One region of the Roseateles sp. genome, then DNA from elsewhere that is predicted to be linked to it. Evidence: predicted binding sites of a transcription regulator. Region 1 holds the regulator's gene; the other holds the start of a gene.
The links. The regulator FNR, encoded in region 1, switches genes on or off when oxygen is low (the NO sensors DNR and NnrR bind a similar motif). The targets are predictions, from matches to a motif close to TTGATNNNNATCAA.
Positions count from the first base shown of each region.

Region 2: the regulator FNR is predicted to act here: its motif matches at 3,780-3,793, upstream of ACQY39_RS18445 (hemerythrin domain-containing protein).

Region 1 is NZ_OZ253537.1:2,836,037-2,842,977, forward strand. Features, by position in the region: gene ccoG (cytochrome c oxidase accessory protein CcoG) at 1-1,235, shown strand, start outside; gene ACQY39_RS12160 (hypothetical protein) at 1,273-1,527, shown strand; gene ACQY39_RS12165 (hypothetical protein) at 1,529-1,831, shown strand; gene fnr (fumarate/nitrate reduction transcriptional regulator Fnr) at 1,917-2,651, opposite strand; gene hemN (oxygen-independent coproporphyrinogen III oxidase) at 2,834-4,276, shown strand; gene ACQY39_RS12180 (sulfite exporter TauE/SafE family protein) at 4,282-4,980, shown strand; gene ACQY39_RS12185 (NADP-dependent isocitrate dehydrogenase) at 5,119-6,941, shown strand, end outside.
Region 2 is NZ_OZ253537.1:4,274,138-4,281,078, reverse strand. Features, by position in the region: gene ACQY39_RS18460 (hypothetical protein) at 1-731, opposite strand, end outside; partial or broken gene ACQY39_RS18455 (DNA polymerase Y family protein) at 1,185-1,607, opposite strand; gene ACQY39_RS18450 (methyl-accepting chemotaxis protein) at 1,805-3,202, shown strand; gene ACQY39_RS18445 (hemerythrin domain-containing protein) at 3,228-3,713, opposite strand; gene ACQY39_RS18440 (methyl-accepting chemotaxis protein) at 4,095-6,095, shown strand; gene ACQY39_RS18435 (hypothetical protein) at 6,152-6,301, opposite strand; gene ACQY39_RS18430 (hypothetical protein) at 6,598-6,941, shown strand, end outside.

The DNA of each region.
Region 1 (6,941 bases):
TTTTTGGCTTGGTCCTGTACCCGCAGGATTTCATCTACTTGACCGGCCTGCTCTTGATCTCGGCCTATGCCTTGTTCCTGTTCACGGCCGTGGCTGGGCGCTTGTGGTGCGGCTATGCCTGCCCGCAGACGGTCTACACCGAGATCTTTCTCTGGATCGAACGCCAGTTCGAGGGTGACCGTCAGGCGCGCATGAAGCTCGACGCTTCGCCCTGGGGCTTGAACAAGCTCTGGCGCAAGGGCGGCAAGCAGGCGGTGTGGATCACCGTCGCTTTGTGGACCGGCTTCACTTTCGTCGGCTATTTCACGCCCATCAAATCGCTCTGGGCCGAGGCTTTCACGCTCAGCTTCGGTCCCTGGGAGTGGTTCTGGGTGCTGTTCTACGCATTTGCCACCTACGGCTTCGCCGGCTTCATGCGCGAGCAGGTCTGCAAGTACATGTGTCCCTATGCGCGCTTCCAGAGCGCCATGTTCGACAAGGACACGCTGATCATCAGCTACGACGCCGAGCGCGGCGAGCCGCGCGGTTCGCGCAGCAAGAAAGCCAGCGTGGATGAGGTCAAGGCTGCCGGCTTGGGTTCCTGCATCGATTGCACCCTGTGCGTGCAGGTCTGTCCGACGGGCATCGACATCCGCCAGGGCTTGCAGTACGAGTGCATCGGCTGTGCCGCCTGCATCGACGTTTGCGACGGCGTCATGGACAAGATGAACTACCCGCGTGGCCTGATCCGTTACGACACGCAAAACGGTCTCCAGCAGCACCTGAGCCCGGCGCAAAAGCTGCGCCGCATGTTCCGCCCGCGCGTGATCATCTACACCGTGGTCTTGTTCGTGCTGTGCACGGCCTTGCTGGCCAGCCTGCTGTTCTTGCGCAGCCCCGTCAAGCTCGATGTGGTGCGTGACCGCGGTGTGCTAGCACGCGTGGTGGAAGACGGTTATGTCGAGAACCTCTACCGTCTGCAGGTCATGAACGCGACCGAGCAGACCCATCGCTACCGTGTCACCGTCAGCGGCCTGGAGGGTATCCAGCTCGAGAAGGCGGTCGAGTTGAGCGTCGCACCGGCCGAGGCGCGCTGGCTGACCCTGTCGGTGCGCGTGCCGCCCGAGACGGCGGCACGTGCGGCCCAAGACCACAAGGGCTCGCATGGCATCGAGTTCCAGTTGCGCAGCCAGGATGGCGGCCAATCCGGCGCCACCGTGGTGCACGAGAAATCAACCTTTATCGTGCCGCGCTGAGCGCCGGCTCGCACACGCACAGTCAGGAGACATACCCATGAGCCAGAACCTGAATCTCGATGCCCAAGCCCCGCTGGACAAGCCGGCCGGCTGGTGGCGTACCCCCATGATGTGGCTGGTCGTTGGCGGGCCCGCGCTGGTGATCGTCGCCAGCTTTGTGACCCTGAGCCTGGCCATCAGCCATCCCGACCCGGTGCTGGAAGAGAAGGTGGTGGCCAACAAAGCCAGCGGCGCCAAGGCCTTGCTGCCGGCCCGTGAAGCACGCAACCACGCTGCCACCGGCGGGCAGTGAAATGGACAGCGCTGATCGCTCCGCGTCGGCCGTCCCCAAGCTCAGCAGCCGCTGGGCCATGGCCGTGGCCTGGCCATCGTTTTTCATGGCCGGGGTGATGGAGGTGCTGGTGTTTGCCGTCATCGATCCCAGTGATCTGACTTGGTTCGGCGCTGAGCGGCTGGACTGGTCGCGCCAGGCGGTCTACACCGTCAGCTTCATGATCTTCTGGCTGGTGATCAGCCTATCGGCCAGCGTCAGTGTGATGTTGGCGACCTTGCCGGATCTGCCCGAAGACGCCCATCCACGCGGTTGGCCGCGCTGAGCGCCGCGCCAGACCCAGTCGCCATGGCGCGCATGAAAAAAGGCCTTCGGAATTCCGAAGGCCTTTTTCTTGGAGGTAGTTCGTCTCAGCAGGTGCTGTTGTTGACCAGCTTTTGTAGGCCTGCTTGGTCGAGGATGCGCAGATGGCGCTGCTTCACTTCGAGCAGGCCTTCTTCCTGGAATTTGGAGAAAGTGCGGCTGACGGTTTCCAGCTTCAGGCCGAGATAGCTGCCAATTTCCTCGCGCGTCATGCGCAGCACCAGGGCGGCGGCGGAGAATCCGCGCGCCTGCAGGCGTTGGGTCAGGTTGAGCAGGAAGGCAGCCAGGCGCTCTTCCGCACGCATGCTGCCCAACAGCAGCATCACGCCGTGGTCGCGCACGATCTCGCGGCTCATGATCTTGTGGAACTGGCGCTGCAGGTCGGTGAACTCACGGGACAGCTCTTCAAGCTGTTCGAAGGGGATCACGCAGACTTGCGAGTCTTCCAGCGCGACGGCGTCGCAGCTGTGGCGGTCGGTGCTGATGCCGTCCAGGCCCAACAACTCACCGGCCATCTGGAAGCCGGTGACCTGGTCGCGCCCGTCTTCTGAGGACACGCAGGTTTTGAAGAAACCGGTGCGCACGGCGTAAAGCGACTGGAACTCGTCGCCGCTGCGGAACAAGGTGTCGCCGCGCGCCACGGTGCGGCGAGTCGCGACCAATTGGTCGAGCTGGTCCAGGTCACCGGAGGACAAGCCGACCGGCAGGCACAGCTCGCGCAAATTGCAGCTGGAGCAGGCGACTTTCAGGGGCTCGATCTTGATCGGGACGGTGACGTTCATCGTGTGCTTCTTCAGGGGTTCAGCCCGCTCGCTTGAGCCGGCTTGCGCTTGTGGGACTTCCAGATTCTTGACGGACATGAGCATGATGCACCTCAAAACTTGAGGCATTGTTGTTCCGTCAAAGCGCGCGGAGCTTGATCCTTGTCAAGTCGCGCGGCCAAAGCCTTGGCAAAGTGCTGGACATGGTACAGAACATTCAAGGCCGCGCGCGCCCGGCCCCCGAGACAAGCCTCCCCGCCGCTGCCTGCATCAGTGAGGAGTTGCTGCGCCGCTTCGATGTTTCCGGCCCGCGCTACACCTCGTATCCGACGGCCGACCGCTTTGTTGAGGCTTTCACGCTGGAGCAATACCAGCAGGCCCTGGCGCAGCGATCGGGCGGCTCCCAAATTGGAGGCAACACGCCGCTGTCGCTGTACATCCACATTCCGTTCTGCGAATCGGTCTGTTATTACTGCGCTTGCAACAAGGTGATCACCAAGCACCATGACCGTGCCACCGAATATCTGCAGGCTCTGGTCACGGAAATGGACCTGACCCTGGAGCATCTCGGTCGCGGCGCCGCGGTCTCGCAGCTGCACCTGGGCGGCGGTTCACCAACCTTTCTCAGCGATGCCGAGCTGAGCCAGCTGATGGCGGACTTGTTGGAGCGATTCCGTTTGGCGCCCGGTGCCGAGGTGTCCATCGAGGTCGATCCGCGCACCGTGACGAACGAGCGTCTGGCTCATTTGCGTCAGCTCGGCTTCAACCGCCTGAGCTTTGGTGTGCAGGATTTTGACCCCGAGGTTCAGAAGGCGGTGCATCGTCAGCAGAGCTACGAAAGTGTGGAGGCGCTGATGACGGCTGCGCGCACGCTGGGTTTCGAATCCACCAATGTGGATCTGATCTACGGCCTGCCGCTGCAGACGCCCGAGTCCTTTGCGCGCACCATCGCCCAAGTCGGTGCGCTCAAGCCGGACCGCATTGCCCTGTACGGCTACGCCCACCTGCCGCAGCGTTTCAAGCCGCAGCGGCGCATCAACGAGGCCGAGCTGCCGGTGGCGGGCGACAAGGTGACCATGCTGGCCGCGGCCATCAGCGGCTTCGAGCAGCATGGCTACAGCTATATCGGCATGGACCACTTTGCACTGGCCACAGATTCCTTGGCTGTGGCCAAGCGCCAGGGGCGGCTGCATCGCAATTTCCAGGGCTACAGCACCCAGCCTGATTGCGATTTGATTGCCCTCGGCGTGTCTGCCATCGGCCGGGTCGGCGCCAGCTACAGCCAAAACGCCAAGACCCTGGACGAGTACTACGACTCACTGCGCCAAGGGCAGTTGCCGATTCAACGCGGCCTGGCATTGACGCGCGACGACATCGTTCGCCGGGCGGTGATCATGGCGCTGATGTGCCAAGGGCGGCTGGAGTTTGAGTCGATCGAGCTGGCGCATCTCGTCGATTTCGAGAGCTACTTCCGGCCTGAGCTGGAACGCATGCGCGGCCTGGCCGAGCAGGGTCTGGTGACGCTGGAGCCCGGGGCCATTCAAGTGACCGCCATGGGCTGGTATTTCGTGCGCGCTGTTGCTATGGTGTTTGACCGATACCTGCAAGCCGACCGCAGCCGTGAGCGCTTCTCCCGCATCATCTGACCCCCATGCTTGACGCCAGCCTGGCCGCATCTGCCGCTTTGATGGGCCTGGCGGGCACGCCGCATTGCTTGGCCATGTGTGGCGCGACCTGCGCTGCGGCCGGCGGCCGTTCGCCCTTGTCGTTTCAACTCGGCCGTTTGCTGGGCTATGTGATCGCGGGTGCCGTGGCCGCGGCCAGCATGCAGTTGCTGGACCAGATGGGGCAAGCCACGGCCTTGTTGCGGCCGCTCTGGGTGCTGGTCCATGTGGCGGCTCTTCTCTTGGGCCTGTCCCTGCTGTGGCGTGGCCGCCAGCCGGCCTGGTTGGAGCGGGTGGGGCAGGATGTGGGGCGCCAGGTCGAAATCCCTGTCGCCGGCCTGCGTCGCGGTGGCCAGGCTTTGGCGGCGCCGGCGCGGGCAGGCTTGGCCGGCCTGGCCTGGGTGGCCTGGCCATGTGGTCTGCTGCAATCGGCGCTCTTGTTGGCGGCGCTGGCCTCTGGGCCGGCACAGGGCGGGGCGGTCATGGCCAGTTTCGCGCTGACCTCGGGTGCGGGCCTGGCCGTGGGGCCGTGGCTGTTGAGCCGGATGGGCCGCACGCCATTCGGTGTGGACGGCTTGCGGCTTTCGGTGCGTCTGGGCGGCTTCGGTCTGGCGGCCGCGTCGGGCTGGGCCCTGGGCCATGGGCTCTGGGCGCAGATTGCTGCGGCATGCAGTGTGCCGGTCTGAACCGGCTGGCCTGAAGCAAGCGCCGAAATGCCAAGACTTATATAAGACTTGAGTCCGCAGCGGGCGCCGCTGACTTAGAATCGGCGCCCTAATCGTTCCAACCCTTGGGCCTGATTGCTGGGCCGATCTGGATAGCATATGACCGCTTCGCACCCCACCATCATCTACACCTTGACCGACGAGGCGCCGCTGTTGGCGACCGCGTCCTTCTTGCCCATCGTGCGCGCCTTCACGGCGCCGGCAGGCGTGAACGTCGAGACCAGCGACATCTCCGTGGCGGGCCGCATTCTGGGCCAGTTCCCGGAGTTCCTGAGCGAGGCACAGCGTGTGCCTGACCATCTGGCCGCGCTGGGCAAGTTGACCCTGAAGCCCGAAGCCAACATCATCAAGCTGCCCAATATCAGCGCCTCGGTGGCGCAGCTGAAGGCCGCCATCAAGGAACTGCAGGGCAAGGGTTATGCGATTCCGGACTACCCGGAAAGCCCCAAGACCGACGAAGAGAAGGACATCCGCGCTCGCTACGGCAAGTGCACCGGCAGTGCCGTGAACCCGGTGCTGCGCGAGGGCAACTCGGACCGTCGCGCGCCCAAGGCGGTCAAGGAATACGCCCGCAAGAACCCGCATAGCATGGCCGACTGGAGCCAGGCCTCGCGTTCGCATGTCTCGCACATGCACAACGGCGACTTCTATCATGGCGAGAAGTCCATGACCCTGGACCGCGCCCGCAATGTCAAGATGGAGCTGATCACCAAGAGCGGCAAGACCATCGTCTTGAAGCCCAAGGTGGCGCTGCTGGACCGCGAAGTGGTCGACAGCATGTTCATGAGCAAGAAGGAACTGCTGGCCTTCTACGAGCGCGAGATCGAAGACGCGCACAAGACCGGCGTGATGTTCTCGCTGCACGTCAAGGCAACGATGATGAAGGTCTCGCACCCCATCGTTTTCGGCCACTGCGTGCGCATCTTTTATCGCGAAGCGTTCGAGAAGCACGGCAAGCTGTTCGATGAGCTGGGCATCAATGTCAACAACGGCATGGTGGACCTCTACAGCAAGATCGCCTCCTTGCCGCAAAGCAAGCAGGAGGAGATCAAACGTGATCTGCATGCCTGCCATGAGCACCGCCCCGAGCTGGCCATGGTGGATTCGGCCAAGGGCATCACCAACTTCCACTCGCCGAACGACATCATCGTCGACGCCTCGATGCCGGCCATGATCCGCAATGGCGGCAAGATGTGGGGTGCCGACGGCCGCCTGAAGGACGTCAAGGCCGTGATGCCGGAGTCGACTTTCGCCCGCATCTACCAGGAGATCATCAACTTCTGCAAATGGCATGGCGCCTTCGACCCCAAGACCATGGGCACCGTGCCCAATGTCGGCCTGATGGCCCAGCAAGCCGAGGAGTACGGCTCGCACGACAAGACCTTTGAGATCGCCGAAGACGGCGTCGCCAACATCACCGACCTGGATACCGGCGAAGTGCTGATGAGCCAGAACGTGGAGCAGGGCGACATCTGGCGCATGTGCCAGTGCAAGGACGCCGCCATCCGTGACTGGGTCAAGCTGGCCGTCAATCGCGCGCGCAACTCAGGCATGCCGGTGGTGTTCTGGCTGGACCAGTACCGTCCGCATGAGGCGCAACTGATCACCAAGGTCAAGATGTACCTGCACGAGCACAACACCTCGGGCCTGGACATCCAGATCATGAGCCAGGTGCGCGCCATGCGTTACACCCTGGAGCGTGTGATCCGCGGCCTCGACACCATCAGCGCCACAGGCAACATCCTGCGTGACTACCTGACCGATTTGTTCCCCATCATGGAGCTGGGCACCTCGGCCAAGATGTTGTCCATCGTGCCTTTGATGGCAGGCGGCGGCATGTATGAAACCGGTGCCGGCGGCTCGGCGCCCAAGCATGTGCAGCAGCTGGTGGAAGAAAACCATCTGCGCTGGGATTCGCTCGG
Region 2 (6,941 bases), 1.4 Mb from region 1:
TAATCTTGAATAGCGCTTACTGTGAAGGGGTAAAGCGTAATCATTGTTTCAGATGCGCTATTTACGCTGGTGCTCTGTCCAAGCTTTAGAACAGGGGTGCCAGTCGTCGTCCTGCCTTGGCGCTTTTTTCTGTGATCCTTTATGTTGAGATAGCCGCCGGACGGACGAAAGTCGTCGCGCGCGATGTTTGCTATCGCGCCAGGTCGAAGGCATTCGCACGCAAGCAGGACCATCGCTCTATCTCTGTAAAGGGTGGACGAAACCTTCCCAGATGCAGTCAGAAAAATGCGTTCTGGCTCTACCACGACGACGCGAATAATTTCTAAGAACTTTGCGCTCGGAAGTGATCGAATGTTGACATGGTGGTTTTGTTTTGTTCCGCGAATTTCGTCTGTGAGACGCTTCTGTGTTCGAGCGTAACTCTCGGCAAGCTCAGATCTAGTTGAACTCGAACGTATGTGTTCGTCCAAAAAAGCCTCGCGGAAGAATTGGAGATACGCCGCGATATAGAAGAGGCGTTTCTTCGCGGTGTTGTCTTCGACGGCTCCCCGGGCGTCCCTGGGCGCTTGACCAGCCTTTGCGCTGGTGATGAGTTTTACCTTCTTGTCCGTGAGCAGTTCGACTTCATCCAACGGCCTGTAGCAGAGGCCAGCGAGGTCGGCGCATTCACCGTAGGTAAGGCAGCGCCCGTCCAGTGCCCGGACGGCCAACTCGATTCCGTGCGCAGACATGTACTTTCCTAGCAACCGCAGGGGTTGGCTTACAAGTTCTCTGGTGTGCGGATTGTCAAATCGGAGAGTCAAGAACTTTGAAAACGGATAGTGAATCCGCCCGTCTTCATGCAGGAGTAGGAAATTGCTGCCGGCCGATTGTGTTTTCATTACACGACTAGACGTATAAATAATGAAAACATTATAACTTTTGCTTCCGATTGCGGCTGTTCAGGCAATCGGAAGCAGCGCGTTTTTCGGCCGCCACCCGCGGCCGCTCGCCACCGCGCGCCGGGCCGCCAATGGCCGCACTGATTTGCTGCCATACACCCGAACCGATAAATTACTAAAGCTATTAGAAATAAAAGATTTTCCGACGGGCGCTGAAGCATTACATCCTGCGCAGTCCGCCACAGTTCCGTCTCATAGGTGGAAAATGACTTAGGTTACATTCCGTCTATAAAACACTCATACGATCTCATCGATGCCGCGGTCCTCGATCACCGGCGCGATCTCGGCCACCGCCGCCTTGAACAGGCGCGAGTAATGCCGGTAGGCCTCGAAATCGGTGGGCAGCAGTATGGCATCGGGCGCGCGCAGGGCGGCCTTCATCATGCCCATGCCCGAGAACACGCCCAGGTCGCGCGCGGCATAGGTGGAGGTGGTGATGACGCCGCGGCCGGTGTAGTCGCGCAGCCGCGAGTATTCACGCGTGCCGTCGGTCAAGGTGCGCGGCTCGTGCATGCGCCGCCCGCCGATCACCACGGCCTGGCCTTTCAGATCGGGGTAGCGCAGCAGCTCCACCGAGGCATAGAAGGCGTCCATGTCCAGGTGCGCGATCAGGCGATCGGGCAGGGGCGAAAGGCCGCGGGTGCCGGGGAGCGGGGAATCAGTCATCGAGCTCGATTGTGGCCTGCCGCTGCTGACAGCGACTGTCAGCAGGAGGCAGCGCGCCAGCCTGCGAGCAGGCCTGCAAACTCGCCTCTGTTTCGGCTCTGGCGGGGGGGCGTTTTGGCCAGAATGAGCGGCGGACCGCCACGGATCACATCTGCAAGCCCTGCACACCGAACAGGCGGCCCCAGGGAGACCCACCGATGAAGGCCTTGCATCTGAACGACCGCACCTTGCTGGGTGCCATTCTGCTGCTCTTGCTGGGCTGCTTGGCCTATGGGGCGGCCTACGACAGTTTCGGCCTGGCCTTGGGGCTTGGCGTGTCGCTGATGGTCGCGGCTCTGGGCCTGGCTTGGTTTTCGCAGGGCGGCACTGCGGCGCAGCTGGGTCTGCCGTTTCTGGGCATGGCCATGGTGGCTTTGATGATCCAGGTGGCGCGCGGGCACACCGAGGCCCACTTCAGCGTGTTCGCCTTTCTCGCGGTCACCGCGGTCTACCGCAGCACCCTGCCCATTCTGGTGGCGGCCCTGACCGTGGCCCTGCATCACCTGAGCTTCAACTATTTCCAGCAATGGGGCTGGGGCCCGATCTGCTTCACCCAGCCCAGCCTGGCCATCGTCCTGGAGCATGCCGCGTTTGTGGTCGCCGAGGCCGGTGTGCTGATGGTCTTGGCGCGCCGGGCGCAGGCCGCTTCCCGGGTGGGCGAAGAGCTGAATACGATCGCGCTGCGCCTGATGAACAAGGACGGGAAGGTCGACTTCGCCGTCGTTCAGAGCTTGAGCCGTGAGCCGACCACCCGCCGCATGCTGGACGCTTTGGGTGCGGTCGAAGACGCGATGGCCTCGGTCCGCGACAGCACCGATTCCATCCGCACGGCCGCGTCCGAGATTGCCTCGGGCAGCCTGGACCTCTCCACGCGTACCGAGCAGGCCGCCAGCAATCTGCAGCGCGCTGCCAGTTCCATGGAAGAGTTGACCCGCGCAGTCGGCCAGAGCGCCGAGGCCGCGCGAAGTGCCAGCGAGTTGGCCCACACGGCCGCCAGCGTGGCTTTGCGCGGTGGCGAGGTGGTGGGGCAGGTGGTCAGCACCATGGACGAGATCAACACCAGCTCGCGCAAGATCGGCGACATCATCGGCGTCATCGATGGCATTGCCTTCCAGACCAATATCCTGGCCCTGAACGCCGCGGTCGAGGCCGCGCGTGCGGGCGAGCAGGGCCGAGGCTTTGCCGTGGTGGCTGGCGAGGTGCGCAGCCTGGCCCAGCGCAGCGCCGAGGCCGCCCGGGAGATCAAGAGCTTGATTGGCAGCAGCGTGGCGCGGGTGGAGCAGGGTTCACGCCTGGTCAGCGATGCCGGCCAGACCATGGGCGACATCGTCACCTCGGTGCAGCGGGTCAGCGACATCATCGGCGAGATCTCCACCTCGGCCGCCGAGCAAAGCCGAGGCATCAGTCAGGTCAGCGCCTCGGTGGGCGAGCTGGATCAGATGACGCAGCAGAATGCCGCCCTGGTGGAGGAGTCGGCGGCCGCAGCGCAAAGCCTGCGCGACTATGCCGCGGAGCTGGGCGAGGCGGTGGCGGTGTTCAAAATGGCCCGGCACTGAAGACGCGTGCCAGGGCTCGGCTGCATCAGCTGCAGCCTTGGCTGCCGCAGGAGCTGATGCCACTGGCCTCGGTGGCCATGGGCTGGGTGGTCTGGCCCGTGAGCGGGTCGTAGCCGACCTGACTCATGTGGAAGACCAGGGCTGCGTCCATCATGTCGGCGTGGGCCGGAAACCAGTTGACCAGCTCGGGTACCAGGTTTCGCATGGGCTCCAGGTCGGCATGGGCGTGGGTGTGGGCCAGCACCTGGCGCATCACATCCAGCACCATCGCGTGCTGCTTGCTGTGGCAGTTGTCGGCGGCAAAGCCGGTGGCGGCCATCCAGCCTTCCTCCATCGCGAAATGCTGCTCGGTGTGGCTCAGCAGACGCGCATACAGGGGCAGCGGGTCGGGTTCGGGCTGGGCCAGCGCGTCGCCCAGCTCATTGAGCAGGGCGACGAACTCCTGGTGGGTCTGGTCGATCTGGGGCTGGTTCAGGACCAGGGCTTCGGTCCATGCAAGGGTGGTGCTCATAGGGGCGCAAGGGTAGCGCATTTGCGCGGCCGAATGGCGCCCAGGCGGGCGTCAGTTGGCCCGTGCTTGTGGCAGATCAACTGCGAGCTTCTTGCGGCGCGGTTCGCAGTTCGCCCATTTGCTCTCTAAGCATGATCCGTTCGGCTTATGTCGTTCGAGTGATTGTGAAGATGGCCGGCAGAGCCCGCTCTGCTCGGGCCATCGCGCCGGCGCCATGCGCCAACAATGCGCCCCAATGCGCTGTGTCAGGCCCTCTGCGGCCTGACGCAGTCGCCAAGAAGCGGCCCGCTCCCTGCTGGTGATGGAGCCGCTCACCCAAGGCCCGGCATCGCCCGCGAGGCCGGCGCTTCTAGGCAAGTCTTGAACGAGGGAAAACAGATCATGTCCGTCCACGCTTCGGAGATTCCTCTCCGCCCGGCGCTCGAGTTCTTTCGCCACCACGGCGTCTGGGCCCTGGGCGTGCGCCTGTTCCGGCGCCTGAGCTTCCGGCTCAAGGCCGCCTGCATCAGCCTGGCCTTCGGCCTGCCCATCGTGCTGCTGAGCCTGAGCTTCTGGCAGACGCAGCAGCAGGCGCTGGAGACGGTGCGCAAGGAGCGCGCCGGGGTGCGCTTGATGGCCCAGGCCCAGCCCTTGTTGCTGAGCTTGCTGGAGGTGCGCAACGCCACGCGCGCCTTGCTGGGCGGCTACCAGCCGGCCGAAGCCGATCTGGCCCAAGGCCGACAGCGTGTCGATGCGGCGCTGACCCGCCTGGCCCAGGGCGGCCAGGAGGACCTGGCCACCCTGGGCTTGCAGCCCAAGTTGCAGGCATTGAGAACGGCGTGGTCGCAGGCGGCTCAGGCGCCGCAGGGTGTGGACGAACAGGGCCGCACCGTCTTCGGCCCGGTGGCGGCGGCGGTGGTCGATTTGCTGCAGGGCATCGGCGATAACTCGCGTCTGGTGCTTGACGGCGAGCTGGACGGCTTCTACCTGGTTGATGCCCTGGTGCTCAATCTGCCGCGCCTGGCCGATGACCTGGGCCAGCTCTGGGGCTGGTCGACTTTCGGTTTGGCCAAGGGCTTCTACACGCCCGAGCAATTGCGCCGTTATGCGGTTTGGGATGCCGGTGTGCAGAGTGGCCTGCAGGCGGTGCGCAGCGATTTGCAGCGCGCGGCCCTGGCCCGGCCGGCCTTGAAGCAGGCGGTCCCGGTTGAGGCGTTGGACGCGGTGGCGGCCTACCGCAGCGAGGTCGGCGATCCCACCCGTTTGCTGGGTACGCGCACCGCCGAGCAGGCCTATCGCCAGGGCCACGCGGCCTTGCAACAAGCCCTGGGCCTGGCTGACCAAGGCTTGCGTGCCCTGGACGGTCTGCTGGCGGAGCGCGAAGCGCAGCAGCTGCAACTTCGCCAGTGGCTGGGCCTGGCCACGGTGCTCGGCCTGGCGCTGGCAGCCTATTTGTTCCACTGTTTTTTCCTGGTGATGGACGGCGGGCTGAAAGAGCTGCGCCGGCACATGCTGGCCATGACGGCCGGTGACTTGCGCACCCGCCCCGAGCCCTGGGGCTGCGATGAGGCGGCGCGGCTGATGAACACCTTGCATGACATGCAAGCCTCGCTGTGCCACATCGTCGCCGGCGTGCGCGATGGCTCGGGCGCCATCCTGCAGGCCAGTGCCGACATGGCCCAGGGCGCCGTGGAACTGGCCCGGCGCACCGAGCAAAGCGCGGCCAGCTTGCAGACCTCGGCCTCGGCCTTGGAGCAGATTGCGGTCACCGTGCGCCAGACCGCAGAGCACGCCGGTGATGCCGCCGGCATGGCCACCGGCAACGCCGACCTGTCCCAGCAGGGCAGCACCCAGGTGCAGCGCCTGCGGCACAGCATCTCGGGCATCGAGCAGGCCTCGGGCCGCATGGCTGACATCACGGGCCTGATCGACAGCCTGGCGTTTCAGACCAACATCCTCGCCCTCAATGCCGCGGTGGAGGCGGCGCGGGCGGGCGAGGAGGGGCGCGGCTTCGCGGTGGTGGCGGCCGAAGTGCGCGCTCTGGCGCAGCGCTCGGCCGTGGCTTCGAAAGAGATTCGCAGCCTGATCTCTGCGAACCTGGAGCGGGTGCAGGTGGGTGGCGAGCAGGTCGGCGAGGTCGAGGGCACCATGGCCCGCATCGCCCGCAGCGCCGAGGCCATGAACCAGCTGTTGGCTGAGATCGCCAGCGGCGCGTCGCTGCAACGCGAGGGCGTGGCCCAGGTCGGTATCTCGGTGCAGGAGCTCGACGGTCTGACCCAGCGCAATGTCGCCCTGGTCGAACGCAGTGTTGCCTCGGCCCAGGCACTGCAGCAGGAATCGGGCGAGCTGGTGGCCGGGGTGGAGCGTTTCAAGCTGCCCGAGGGTGAGAGGCTCAAGGCCTGAGCTTGGGCCGCCCGCGTCGGTTTGGTAGCGCGAGCTGACGTTCAGCTGGATCACCCTCATGAAGCGGCCCCGGCGCGCAGCTGCACCTTGCAGGTGTAGCTTCTGTCCTTGGCCTCGAACACGGTCCAGCTTTGGCCCTTGAGCACGATGCCCTCGCTGCGGCGCACCGGGGTGTCGGGTGTGAGCCTGTCCTGTCCGCGACTCATCGTTTCGCCGGTCTCGTGGTTCTGGCGTTCGCGCTTGGCGTCGCCCGGCGGGCGTAGCGGTATCTGAATTGGGGTGTAGCGCGGCTCAGGCTGTTCATCTGAGGTTCATCTGTGCGTTCGCTGCGGTTCATCTCTGGTTCATGGAGCGATCAGGCCGGCTTGATGGAATGGAGGCCGTGCAGCACCCCAGGGTGCGGCGTTGAATGAAGCAGAGAAATCGCCCGGTCGGCCTCGCTCACGATGCCAACCACTCCCCTCAACCCGCCTGCGTCTGCAGCGCGACCGCAAAGCTCGCCATGAACATGAAATCCAAGCTCTCCACCGGTGTTTTGACCCTGGCCGCCTCGCTGGCCCTGTTCGGCGCCAACGCCGCCCTGGCCCAGACCGGCGAAGCGCGTGTCTACAACAGCAATATCAGCCTTGCTGAGGTTGAGGCCGCGCAAAAAGCCTGGGGCGAGGCCCTGGTCAAGATCAGCGACGACTACCAAAGCGGTGGCCTCGCCAAGGCCAAGGCAACGGCCAGCGCCGTGCTGGACGGTGCCTACGGCTACAAGCTCGGCCCGGTGCTGTTCAAGCCCACGCTGACGGTGGAGCCACAGACCTTCCGCACCACCAAGGAGGGCGCGTTGTCCTATTTCGT